DNA from 3 places in the Vibrio sp. BS-M-Sm-2 genome. Region 1 is predicted to be linked to each of the others. Evidence: predicted binding sites of a transcription regulator. Region 1 holds the regulator's gene; each other region holds the start of a gene.
The links. The regulator PurR, encoded in region 1, represses purine synthesis genes. The targets are predictions, from matches to a motif close to TNANGNAAACGTTTNCNTNA.

Region 1 (4,206 bases):
AACTCGAACCAATAACTCGCGAAGTTCGAAGGGTTTAGTAACATAATCGTCAGCGCCCATTTCAAGGCCTACAATTTTGTCGATGCTATCCGTGCGTCCAGTAACTAAAATAATTCCAATGTCTGATTGACTGCGTAATTCGCGAGTTAGCATCAATCCATCTTCGCCTGGTAAGTTGATGTCCAGCATAATGAGGTCAACGTTGTTTTCTTCTAACACGCCTCTCATTTGAGCGCCGCTTTCGGCTTCGCTAACTGTGTAACCTTCGTTCTGGAAGTATCCAACCAGTTTACTGCGGGTTACCACATCATCTTCTACGACTAATACGTGATAGCTCATCTACACCACTTTTCTTATTTAATAGTTTCAGTGACTATTCTATTCATAACTCGTAACAATTCTAGTAGTACACGAGATAAAAGCCAGAAACATGGATTTTTTTTGATACAAGACAATCTTAAACCTTGCTATTTATCTTCCATCGCAATTCAATATAGGCATTACTACTAACGAGTAACTTTGCGTTTCGCAAATAACCTTGTTATTCAGCCTTCGTACCCTAGGTATTACGAAAGACGATATTAGGATTAATCAAATGAAAGAAACGAAAGCATTCAACGAGCAAAGAGCCGAAATATACTGGTGGCTATCAAGCTTATTCGCCAAAGAGCTCACCCAAGAAGAACTCGATCACTACCACTCTGTTGAGATTCGTTCTTTCCTAACTGGTTTAGGCGAAAATGAAACACTAAAGCCTGCGATTGATCGCTTAGTCGATGCACTGAACCGTCTCCAAACACGTGAAGATGCCCAACTAGAACTGTCTGCAGACTTTTGCGATCTTTTCTTAAAGACAGACAAACACGGCGCTCTTCCTTACGCTTCCATGTATATCGGCGAAACTGGCCTTTTAAATGATAAGCCTGCAAGAGATATGGAAGAGATCATGGCCAAGCACAACTTAGTCGTGAACCAAGACTTAAAAGAGCCAGCAGACCACATCGCTATCGAACTCGATTTTCTTGGTAACTTGATCATCCGTTCTAATGAAACGGATCTTGAAGAAGAACTCGAAAAATCGTTCGCCGTTCAACAGCAGTTTATCGAACAACAACTGCTTACTTGGGTGCCAAGGTTCAACGTAAAATGTCATGACGTTGACGAATTCGGTTTCTACGCTTCAGTCTCAGCTCTGCTACTGGCATTCTGCACATTAGACACTCAATACCTCGCTGGTGAATAAGTTTATTGGATGATTTGGTAAACAAATTCAGCAGAATGTGACAATTCACCCGGATTTCTGGGTGAATTTTATTGCGAGTAATTTCTAGTCAGTCTAAAATTGTGACCGCAAACGATAAAATATGAAACATTCACGAAATGCTATGCTTATTAAAGTTCAGAGCATTTCGGTGTTAAGACAAGCCGCTCAATAGCGGTTTTTTGTTTTTTAGCACTTTAGTACCCAAAGAGCCCTACAAATTTAAGCTCTTAGTTAGGTAGCTTAACGGCTACTTCATTCCGTACTTTGGGAAAGTAGCTTCTAATAGGATAAAACCATGGCCACTATCAAAGATGTCGCTCGCTTAGCCGGCGTATCAACAACAACCGTTTCTCACGTAATCAACAAAACTCGCTTTGTTGCTGAAGCGACTCAAGAAAAAGTAAACAAAGCAGTAGATGAACTTAACTATGCGCCAAGTGCAGTTGCTCGTAGTTTGAAGTGCAATACAACACGCACTATCGGCATGCTAGTTACTCAATCAACTAACCTATTCTTCTCTGAAGTTATCGATGGTGTTGAGAGCTACTGTTACCGTCAAGGTTACACTTTGATCCTGTGTAATACGGGCGGTATCTATGAGAAGCAACGTGATTACATTCGAATGCTTGCTGAGAAACGTGTAGATGGCATCTTAGTGATGTGTTCTGACCTAACTGAAGAACTTAGAGAGATGTTAGACCGTCACGCTGACATCCCTAAAGTAATAATGGACTGGGGTCCAGAGAGTTCTCAAGCTGATAAGATCATCGATAACTCTGAAGAAGGTGGCTATCTAGCAACCAAATACCTCATTGAACGCGGTCACTCTAAGATTGCTTGTTTAAGTGGCCACTTAGACAAAGCAGCATGTGTTGAGCGTATCGCTGGTTACAAGCGTGCACTCAATGAAGCAAAGATTACTGCCGATGATGATATGATCATTGAAGGTAACTTCGAGTGTGATACGGCTGTTCTTGCTGCAGAGCAAATCGTAGAGATGGAAGATCGTCCAACCGCAGTATTCTGTTTTAATGACACAATGGCACTAGGCCTAATGAGCCGCCTGCAAGAGAAAGGAATTCGCATTCCTGAAGATATTTCCGTGATTGGTTACGACAACATCGAACTGGCTGAATACTTCTCTCCACCGTTAACTACGGTTCACCAACCTAAGCGTCGTGTTGGTAAGAATGCATTCGAAATTCTGTTAGAGCGCATAAAAGATAAAGATCATGAAAAACGCGTCTTCGAAATGCACCCTGAAATTGTTGAGCGAAGTACAGTTAAAACGTTAAATTAATTGACAACTCGAGTTTAATTGCATCAAGCGCACCTTTAGGTGCGCTTTTTTTATCAACAGCTATAATGAACTCATATGCACAAAGGAAAGATCATTAATTGAAGCAACATCACATTTTGAAATATCAACTGTGAGCCTCATTCAACAAAAACTTTATTCTATTCAATCAGTCACGCACAGGGCAAACCACTTGAAAAAGTGAGACGCAAAGCTTCCGGCCTAAACCACTCGTTGGTATGGTAGCGGGGTTACCGATGGCAAAATGCAGTAAGTACTAATAATTTAGTAATTTACGGCTTATTGACAATTTAATTGCAACATTTTGCTAATCTCTCGGACCTGCTTATTTGGTGGCGTAGTTCAAATACACCGAGATAAATAACATGGATAAACCGATACTAAAGGACTCAATGAAGTTATTTGAGCCCCTAGGAAAAATAAAATCACGCTCAATGTTTGGTGGCTTCGGTCTTTTTGCTGATGACACTATGTTTGCTCTGGTTGTAAATGACCAGCTGCACATACGAGCAGAAAAATGCACAACAAAACAATTCGAACAACAAGGGTTTCAACCGTACGTCTACAAAAAACGTGGTTTCCCTGTCGTTACTAAATATTTCGCTTTACCTGAAGGCCTGTGGCAAGACCAAGAAAAAATCTTGCAGCTTGCAACCACGTCTCTAGGTTTTGCTAAAGAAGAAAAAGCCGAGCAGTCTTCTGCTAAGCCTACTCGACTCAAAGATCTGCCTAACCTTCGACTCGCTACTGAACGCATGTTGAAAAAAGCAGGGATCGATTCCGTAGAACGTTTATATGAATCAGGCTCTGTAAACGCATTTAACGCCATCAAGGAATCGCATGCGTCTTCTGTCAGTATTGAACTACTTTGGGCGCTAGAAGGTGCGATCAATGGTACACATTGGTCAGTTATACCGCAGCAGCGTCGTGAAGAGCTTATCAATCGCGTCAATTAGCATTGTCAGTGCAAACTATCTACATAACTAAGCCGCATTTTTGCGGCTTTTTTTATATCTACTGAAAGTTAATCTAAGCTTTGCCTGTCTATCTATACTATCGGTATGCATTGAAAATTTAGAGGAAGTATCAATGAGTAAGAAAATGATATTGGGTATTATATTGGTAGTAATCATCGTCTTGTTAGGCGTCAATTTTGGCCAATACCTCACGCTTGAAAATGCCAAGGCCCAACAAGCCGTTTTAAATGACTACATTGACAGCAACTTTATTGCCGCCGCCGCTATCTATTTTGTTGCGTATGTAATGATCACTGCTTTCTCAATTCCTGGCGCCGCTGTTGTTACCCTGCTTGGAGCTGCTCTATTTGGCTTCTGGAATAGTTTACTGCTGGTATCTTTCGCAAGTGCAATTGGTGCTACCCTCGCTTTTCTAAGTAGCCGCTATCTGTTACGTGACTGGATTCAAACCAAGTTTGGTGACAAGTTAGCGACAATTAACAAGGGCGTTGAAAAAGACGGCGCATTTTACTTGTTTTCTCTGCGTCTAATTCCTGTATTCCCATTCTTCCTTATCAACCTGTTGATGGGTCTAACTCCTATGTCGGTGAGTCGTTACTACATTACGAGTCAAATCGGGATGTTGCCGGGTACTGCTGTTTTCTTGA
Region 2 (4,206 bases), 420 kb from region 1:
ATGACCTTGCTGCAGATGAATCTCTTCCTAAAGAAGCGCGTGAGCGTGCAGCATTTGCCGCAGCTAACTTACTGATTTCAGATTTCGAGGACTAATATGAACCTCGCTAACTTTGAAAAAATGGATCCTGTGATGTTGATGAGCATCGTCAACATGAAACTGCGTGATGACTTCGGCGGTGATTTGGATCGAGTGGTCAACTTCTACGAGATCGACAAAGCAGCATTAATCGCGAAACTTGCGTCTGCTGGCTTTGAGTTCCTTCCAGAAGCCAAACAGTTTAGATAGCCATTTAGAACAAGCTTGATTTTGAGAGGCCAACCTTAGTGTTGGTCTTTTTATTTTTTGGCCGGAAGAAGGGTGCATAATAGGCCAAAGATCAATAAACCTATTATAAATTATCTGTTTGCGCCTATACTTTTATATCCTAGAGTCAACCTGCGATCCTTGAACCAAAGCGTGTTGTTGTATAGGCTACCCAGAACAGCATATAAAACTCATCACTAAGTTGGATGATATCGAAGGACTAACAATGAAAAGACTCGGACTATTAGCCGTTATCACAGCCGCACTCACCGCAGGGTGCTCTTCAAATACTCAGCAAGATAACTTTCGTGAAGCCTCTTTTGAACTGTGTAATACCGAAGTCGATATCTACTCAGTAAGCCATGATGAGCGAATTCGTATCGTCTGTTCTGATGGTTCTAAATTCGCTTTGAACAGCGAAGATACGCTAGAAGTAATGCGTGATATCAACATCGACTACTGCGATGGCGAAGGCTTAGGCAAATTCAATGAAAGCCGCAGCTACTACTCGTTCAAGTGTAAGTCAGGCACTTTACTGAGCATCAAAAAGTAAAATTAAGACCTGCAAACAACAAAGGGTTGATGTGCAAGCATCAGCCCTTTTTAGTATCAGCCTTTCTGTATTCTCAGATAACCCAACTCCATACCCACAGATACAAAAAAGGGACTCAATGAGCCCCTTTAAAAGTGTTTTTCAAAGTAGTTGTTTGAAATTCTAGGAGAGCACGCGGAGCTTACGGATGTAAGTGAGCATGCTCGACAACGAAGTTCAAATCACTACGAAGAAAAAATTAAGCGTAAACAGGTAGACGCTTACAGATATTTAGTACTTTTGCTTTTGTTGCTTCGATAACAGACTCATCACCCATGTTATCTAGGATGTCACAGATCCAACCTGCTAGCTCTTTCGCGTCTGCTTCTGAGAAACCGCGACGAGTGATAGAAGGAGAACCGATACGGATACCTGAAGTAACGAACGGGCTACGTGGATCGTTTGGTACAGAGTTCTTGTTCACTGTGATGTTCGCTGCACCTAGTGCAGCATCTGCTTCTTTACCTGTGATGTCTTTGTCGATTAGGTCAACTAGGAACAGGTGGTTCTCTGTAGAACCTGAAACGATGTTGTAACCGCGTGCAAGGAATTCAGCAACCATTGCTTTTGCGTTAGCCACTACGCGAGCTTGGTATTCTTTGAATTCTGGCTCTAGAGCTTCTTTGAACGCTACTGCTTTACCAGCGATAACGTGCATTAGAGGACCACCTTGGCCGCCTGGGAATACTGCTGAGTTTAGCTTCTTGTAAAGATCTTCGCCTTCGTTAGAAAGGATAAGACCACCACGAGGACCAGCAAGCGTCTTGTGTGTTGTCGTTGTTACAACGTGAGCGTGTGGAACTGGGTTCGGGTAAACGCCTGCAGCGATTAGACCAGCAACGTGAGCCATATCTACGAAGAAGTAAGCACCTACTTTGTCAGCAATTTCACGCATGCGCTTCCAATCACAAACTTGAGAGTAAGCTGAGAAACCACCGATGATCATCTTAGGCTTGTGCTCGATAGCTAGCGCTTCCATCTCTTCGTAATCGATTTGACCTGCTTCATCGATACCGTAAGGGATGATGTTGTAAAGCTTACCAGAGAAGTTTACTGGAGAACCGTGAGTTAGGTGACCACCGTGCGCAAGGCTCATGCCTAGAACAGTATCGCCAGCGTTCAGCAGTGCCATGTATACAGCGTTGTTTGCTTGAGAACCTGAGTGAGGTTGTACGTTTGCGTATTGAGCGCCAAACAGTTCACATGCACGTTCGATTGCTAGAGTTTCAACTTTATCTACGTACTCACAACCACCGTAGTAACGCTTGCCTGGGTAACCTTCAGCGTATTTGTTTGTAAGCTGAGAACCTTGAGCTTCCATTACACGTGGGCTTGTGTAGTTTTCTGAAGCGATAAGTTCGATGTGCTCTTCCTGACGAAGAGTTTCTTCTTGGATAGCTGCGAATAGGTCCGCATCGTAATCAGCAATGTTCATGTCACGCTTAAGCATCTGTATCTCCTGACTCAGATTGTACTGAAAGTTTCAAAAAAACCACACAACGACCGAAAGCAAACGTTTCCGTCACCGTTTTGATGTGACGCATTCTACATAATTTGATCTAGGTCATAAAGAGCTAATTGCAATTTTATCATGCAGTTTTTTCATAATCACAAATAAGATTCATCATGGTTATTAAGCTGATCCAACCAAAGATGACGCTTACTGTCAATTTTACGCTTTACACCCTGTAAAACGCAGATTACATAGGTTTACCTTAATTTTGCACCTCAAGCTACCGAAAGCTAAGGTTTTTATCTACTATGCACGCCTTTATTGGTTAGGTAATTATAAAAACGATGGAAAAACACTCACGTAAAGAAGATTGGGTAGCAATCCTCACTGGCACATTTTTAGTAGCGTTAGGCGTCTTCTTTTTACAGTCAGCGAACCTGCTTACTGGTGGCACTACTGGCTTGGCTCTGCTTTTGAGTCAATTCTTGCCTGTAACCTTTGGTATTTTGTACTTTGTTGCCAACTGTCCATTCTACTTATTGGCATGGAAACGATTCGGCCGTAGCTTTGCTATTAGCAGTGCGATTTCTGGTGCTTTAGTATCTGTGTTTGCCGACCATTTATACTTAGTTATCTCGCTAGAAGTTCATAACGAAATCTACTGTGCAGTTGCTGGCGGCTTGTTAATGGGCTTAGGTATGCTAATCCTATTTCGTCACCGCTCAAGCCTGGGTGGTTTCAACGTATTGTGTTTGTTTATCCAAGACCGCTACGGTATCTCCGTAGGCAAAACCCAAATGGGTATTGATGCCTGTATTCTGTTTGCATCGTTCTTCTTTGTATCGCCTTGGGTGATTGCCGTATCTGTATTAGGCACCGCAGTATTGAACATCGTATTGGCAATGAATCACAAACCAACTCGCTACTCGGTGAATTACGCGTCTTAATACCAATCACCTTATGAATTACTAGCTGTTTTTAATAACAAAAACAGCTAGTATTTAGGTTTTATAAACCGTCGCCTTTTCTATGCAAGATTACCTCTCTAGCGCCAAAGACCAACAAACCTCTATTTATATTGAAGGCTTGGAATTCAACACCAACACACGAGTCTTAAGCTGCGACAAGCAGGTCATCGATTTAGAACCTCGTTCTATCGAGCTATTAGAGTTACTTCTTACCAGCGTTGGTCAGCCGCTCGCTGCCGAGCACATCATTGAATCTGTATGGCAAAGTAACTTCATTTCCAAAAATGTTCTGACAAACCGAATCAGTACCTTACGTTCAGTACTTCAAAAACACCTGCCAGATAGCGACGCAACCAAAATACTGGTGACTTATCCGCGCAAGGGCTACTTCCTTAACCCTAGCTCTGTGAGCTTGGCCAATGCACAGCCCCAACCTCTTGAGGTAACCGAACAGCCTCAACCAAGTAAAAAGACATCACCGTTTAATCTTTTGTTACTGTCACTCTCTGTTGTGCTGCTGATAAGCACTGCGACTTTAGGCTATATGTTTTGGCACTCTTCAAACCAAGCCTCAGAGCTTGAACGCACACAGAGGCTAATTCCTAAGGTCGAGCTACTGCTAAACCGTATCGATGCCATTGGAGACAATGCGAGAACGTATCGCAAAGCCGTTAAAGCGCTACTACTTCAACAACAAATTGAATACGCTTATACCGACTTAGCGAATCAAGATGCACCTAGTTACTTCGTAGACCCAATAGACAGTACGCCCTTCTTTCCGGGTGCCAAAAACATGCGCACCAGTGATTACCTGCTCAATATTCAATTAAAGGATCAGGAAGTCGATACACGCCTTGCGGCTAAAGTCAGCCTTATTTACCCAAGTT
Region 3 (4,206 bases), 830 kb from region 1:
AAGGTGTCGAGTTAAGCCAGATTGCGGTTCGCGCATTTTTTGCAGAGCACCTTTACACGCCGACTGTGACTCAAATTAGCGGTCAGCACGAGCTGTATCAATTTGATGAACTGAACATCTATACAGGCGATTACTTCACTGCACCTATCCAGCCTGTTGATACCATTTATGATCGCGCGTCTTTGGTCGCACTGCCTGAAGAGATGCGAGTGCAGTACGTAGAGCGTTTAAAACAACTGCTGAAACCGGGTGGAAAGATCCTTCTGGTCACTCTGGATTATGACCAAAGTGAGATGGCAGGGCCTCCGTTTAGCGTACCTAAACTAGAGATCGATCAGTTGTTCTCTGGGTACAAAATCACATTGTTGAATCAAGATATTGCGGACGATGAACATCCGAAGATTGTTAAGAAAGGTTTGTCTCGCTTCTGTGAAGAAGTGTATTTGATTGAGTCAGACGCTTAAGTTCAGTCTGCTTAGTTAAGCCAACAGATAACACCAATAAAAAAGACGGGCTCGATAGCCCGTCTTTTTTTATTGTTCAGATTTGAACTCGTGATTGTTCAGAATTGAATGGCAGGTTAGTAAATCACTTTTACTTTTGACGCGCTCTCAATTGCATCTTCAATCGCTGTCTCAGTGCTGTTGCGACGAGTAAGCGCCACACCTAGGCGGCGGCGACCATCGATATCAGGCTTACCAAACAAGCGAATTTGCGTTTGTGGTGCGTCTAGCGCCTCTGTAAGACCTTCAAAACGAATGTTAGTTGAAGTGCCTTGGCCTAGAATAACCGCTGATGCACAAGGGCCGTATTGCGTGATTGATTTGATCGGCATACCAGTAAAGGCACGTACGTGCAGTGCGAATTCCGATGAGTCTTGAGACATCAATGTCACTAAACCAGTATCGTGTGGGCGAGGGGATACTTCGTTGAAGATCACATGGTCGCCTTTAACAAACAACTCAACACCAAAGATACCATGACCACCTAGAGCATTAACCACTTGTTCAGCCGTGTATTGTGCGGCTTTAAGCGCGTTGTCTGACATAACCTGAGGCTGCCATGATTCGCGGTAGTCTCCGTCTTCTTGGCGGTGGCCGATAGGTGCACAGAAATGAACACCGTCGACTGCACGAACAGTGAGAAGAGTGATCTCGTAATCAAAGTCGATGAAGCCTTCAACGATTACACGCCCAGCGCCAGTGCGACCGCCTTCTTGTGCATAGTCCCACGACTTTTGGATGTCTTCTTCGGTTTTGATAACGCTCTGGCCTTTGCCTGAAGAACTCATTACTGGTTTAACAACACAAGGCATGCCGACAAATTCAACCGCGGCAGCGAAGTCTTCAAAGGTGTCTGCAAAGCGGTAAGGAGAAGTGCTCAGTTTTAGCTCTTCTGCGGCTAGGCGACGGATACCTTCTCGGTTCATCGTTAGCTTAGTTGCGTTAGCTGTTGGAACGACATTCAAGCCTTGCGCTTCTAGCTCTACCAATTTGCTGGTGGCAATAGCTTCAATTTCAGGAACCACATAATCTGGCTTTTCTAGTTCAATGATGGCTTGAAGTGCATCGCCGTCTAACATGTCTAATACATGGCTACGATGCGCAACTTGCATCGCTGGTGCGTCTGCATAACGGTCACAAGCAATAACTTCCAAACCTAAACGTTGGCACTCGATAGCAACTTCTTTGCCGAGTTCACCTGAACCTAATAGAAGTACACGAGTAGCATTTTCACGAGTAGCAGTACCAAACATAGAAATTCCTTCCGATCTTTTGAACGATTGATTGAAAACGGGGAGATCATACTTATTTTAACGATAAAAGCAAACGTTTGCGCGAGCTGTTTCGTTAATTGCAAGGATAAAAAAAGCAGCCCCGTTAAATGGGGCTGCTTATTTAAATTTTTGTTAATTAGATGTGCTTAGATTGCTAAGTAAGTCACTGGAATGTCTGGATTAATCGCTTCTAATGTAGATTGCGTATCCGCAAGGTGGCTGATGCTACCTTCTGCGATTTCAACCAAAGCAGCACTTTCAATTTGTTCAAAATCGAAGCCAGCCAGTTTAAGTTGAATCAACGCCACTTGCAGAGGGGGTAGGCTCGGGTTAAACGCGGCATTTTCTGCATAAGCACCCGTGAAGATCTCACCTGACGTCAGTTGTAGTGAAACACCACTTAGGTTTTTGGTGTAAGGAGCATGGCTGCGGTTTAGTGCTGCTAGCGCTTCCACAACAATAGGCGTTGTTTCTTCGGTCGTGTATTTATGATCAAGCTTCGTCATTAGGCCAGTTGTCACACCTAAATCAGCAGGGCCGAATGAGTCTGGCAGGTATTCTTGCAGAGACATTTCATCACGTTGTGGAAGCTGAACCTTAAGCTCTTTCGCTGTGGTCAGTTCGTTCATGAATTGACGACAGTGACCACAAGGGCTGAAATTGATTGTGATATCAGAGATACCTTGTTCGCCTTTCATCCAAGCGTGGCTGATTGCAGATTGCTCGGCGTGTACTGTTTGGCCAAGTTGAGCACCAGCGATTTCAAGGTTTGCACCAAAATACAGAGTGCCAGACAAACCACGCACGATTGCACCAACATAAAAGTCAGATAGCGGAGCGTAAGAATAGGCTGCGGCAAAAGGAAGTAGCGCAATACGTAGCTCGTCATCCGCTAAACCACTTGCTTGCAGTAAGCTAGCAAATTGTTCTGGAGACAATGTCGCGTCAAAGTTGTCTGCTAATACGATGTCACTCAAAAGTGCTTTGATTGCTGTTGGAGCACTTTCCAGCGCCAGGGTAATACGACTGTTCATGTTGAATCCTTAATTGACCTTAGGCTTTAATTCTATGCAATGCTCAGGAATTTTCTGTGACTTTGATCACTACTGCGTTGTTGTTGTTACATTGGTTTGCATAATTAGAGTGAGGTCACAGATGAAATCGATTGCAAGAGTAAAAACTACCATTGATATCGCACTTATTGCTTGAAATTGAGTTTGGTTTGTCACGTATTGATGAATAAATGAGAGAAAAAAGCCCAAGCTATCACTGAAATAATCAGGTTATGCTTGGGCTTATTGATATCTGTAACGCTTAAAAGTCGCGAACCAGTGAGTTTAGCTATTTACCAACTCATCTATTAGAGCACGTATAAACTGCAATCAAAGTGGTTAAGAATAGAACCAAACCACGAGCGAAAATATACTCGGTGCAATGATTGAGGTGATAACCCCACAAAGAACCAATGCCAACGAACTGAATGCAGCATCTTCCTGATTCTTTTCAGCACAGGTCGCAGTACCTAAAGCGTGAGACACGGTACCCATGGTTAAACCACGCGCGATAGGGCTCTTAATGCCAATGAGATTGTAGATTGGATAAGCAAAAATTGCCCCAAACAGACCAACAATCAATACCAGTATTGCCGCAATCGCTGCTTCACCACCTAAATGGCTTGATACTTCCATCGCAATTGGCGTGGTGACTGATTTGCCTAACAAACTCGCGATCAAAGTTAAGTCCGCTTTAAAAGCCACTGCGATTAATGCCGTTGTTGTCATCGACATTACACTGCCTAGCGTGCAAGCAAAGGTAATGATGCGCCAGTTGGCTCTGATTTGAGGTAGCTGTTCATAAAGCGGGTAGGCAAGTGCAACAACCGCAGGCTGAAGCATGTAGGTAATCCAGGTGTTATCAGCATAGTAAGTCTCAAACGGTACTTTGAAGAACGTGAGAATCGGAATGATTATACCAATGCTGATAAGCAGCGGGTTACACAGCGGCGAGTTTACTTTTTGGCTTACCCAGCGAGCAAACAGGAATACCACGATGGTGAGTAGAATCCACATGATCAATTACCTCTCGAAAGCAAGCGGTCTAAGAACCATGATAAGGACACCAACACCAGTAATGTGCCACCAACGGCGCTCGCCATAATTGGCAATGCGTTCGCGATGAGCATGTCGAAGTGATCCATCAACCCGACACTGATCGGAACAAATAGTAAGATCATTAGGCGGATAATCAAGCTTGCACCGGGCTGTACCCAGTGCGAAGGAACAATACCAATCACCATGGCGGCAAACAGAATCAACATGCCAAAAATACTGCCTGGGATTGAGGTATCCAAAAAGTGCTGTAACGCATTACCTGCTGTAAGAGCACCTATGATTAAGGTGAAGGAGATTAAGCAGTAAACCAGTTGGATC

Region 2: glyA (serine hydroxymethyltransferase) is a predicted target of PurR. The motif match lies at 2,404-2,423, and genes of this name have one in related genera.
Region 3: purT (formate-dependent phosphoribosylglycinamide formyltransferase) is a predicted target of PurR. The motif match lies at 1,822-1,841, and genes of this name have one in related genera.

Annotation. Positions count from the first base shown of each region.
Region 1 covers NZ_CP167894.1:3,107,313-3,111,518, reverse strand. The annotation lists gene torR (two-component system response regulator TorR) at 1-339, opposite strand, end outside; gene torD (molecular chaperone TorD) at 596-1,243, shown strand; gene purR (HTH-type transcriptional repressor PurR) at 1,560-2,564, shown strand; cyclic di-GMP riboswitch class I at 2,735-2,820, shown strand; gene AB8613_RS14280 (TfoX/Sxy family DNA transformation protein) at 2,948-3,538, shown strand; gene AB8613_RS14275 (TVP38/TMEM64 family protein) at 3,672-4,206, shown strand, end outside.
Region 2 covers NZ_CP167894.1:2,683,707-2,687,912, reverse strand. The annotation lists gene AB8613_RS12385 (YaeP family protein) at 1-95, shown strand, start outside; gene AB8613_RS12380 (DUF4250 domain-containing protein) at 97-288, shown strand; gene AB8613_RS12375 (hypothetical protein) at 533-859, shown strand; gene glyA (serine hydroxymethyltransferase) at 1,098-2,348, opposite strand; gene AB8613_RS12365 (YitT family protein) at 2,696-3,298, shown strand; gene AB8613_RS12360 (winged helix-turn-helix domain-containing protein) at 3,381-4,206, shown strand, end outside.
Region 3 covers NZ_CP167894.1:377,163-381,368, reverse strand. The annotation lists gene AB8613_RS01670 (thiopurine S-methyltransferase) at 1-464, shown strand, start outside; gene purT (formate-dependent phosphoribosylglycinamide formyltransferase) at 581-1,756, opposite strand; gene cdd (cytidine deaminase) at 1,924-2,811, opposite strand; gene AB8613_RS01655 (LrgB family protein) at 3,169-3,846, opposite strand; gene AB8613_RS01650 (CidA/LrgA family protein) at 3,849-4,206, opposite strand, start outside.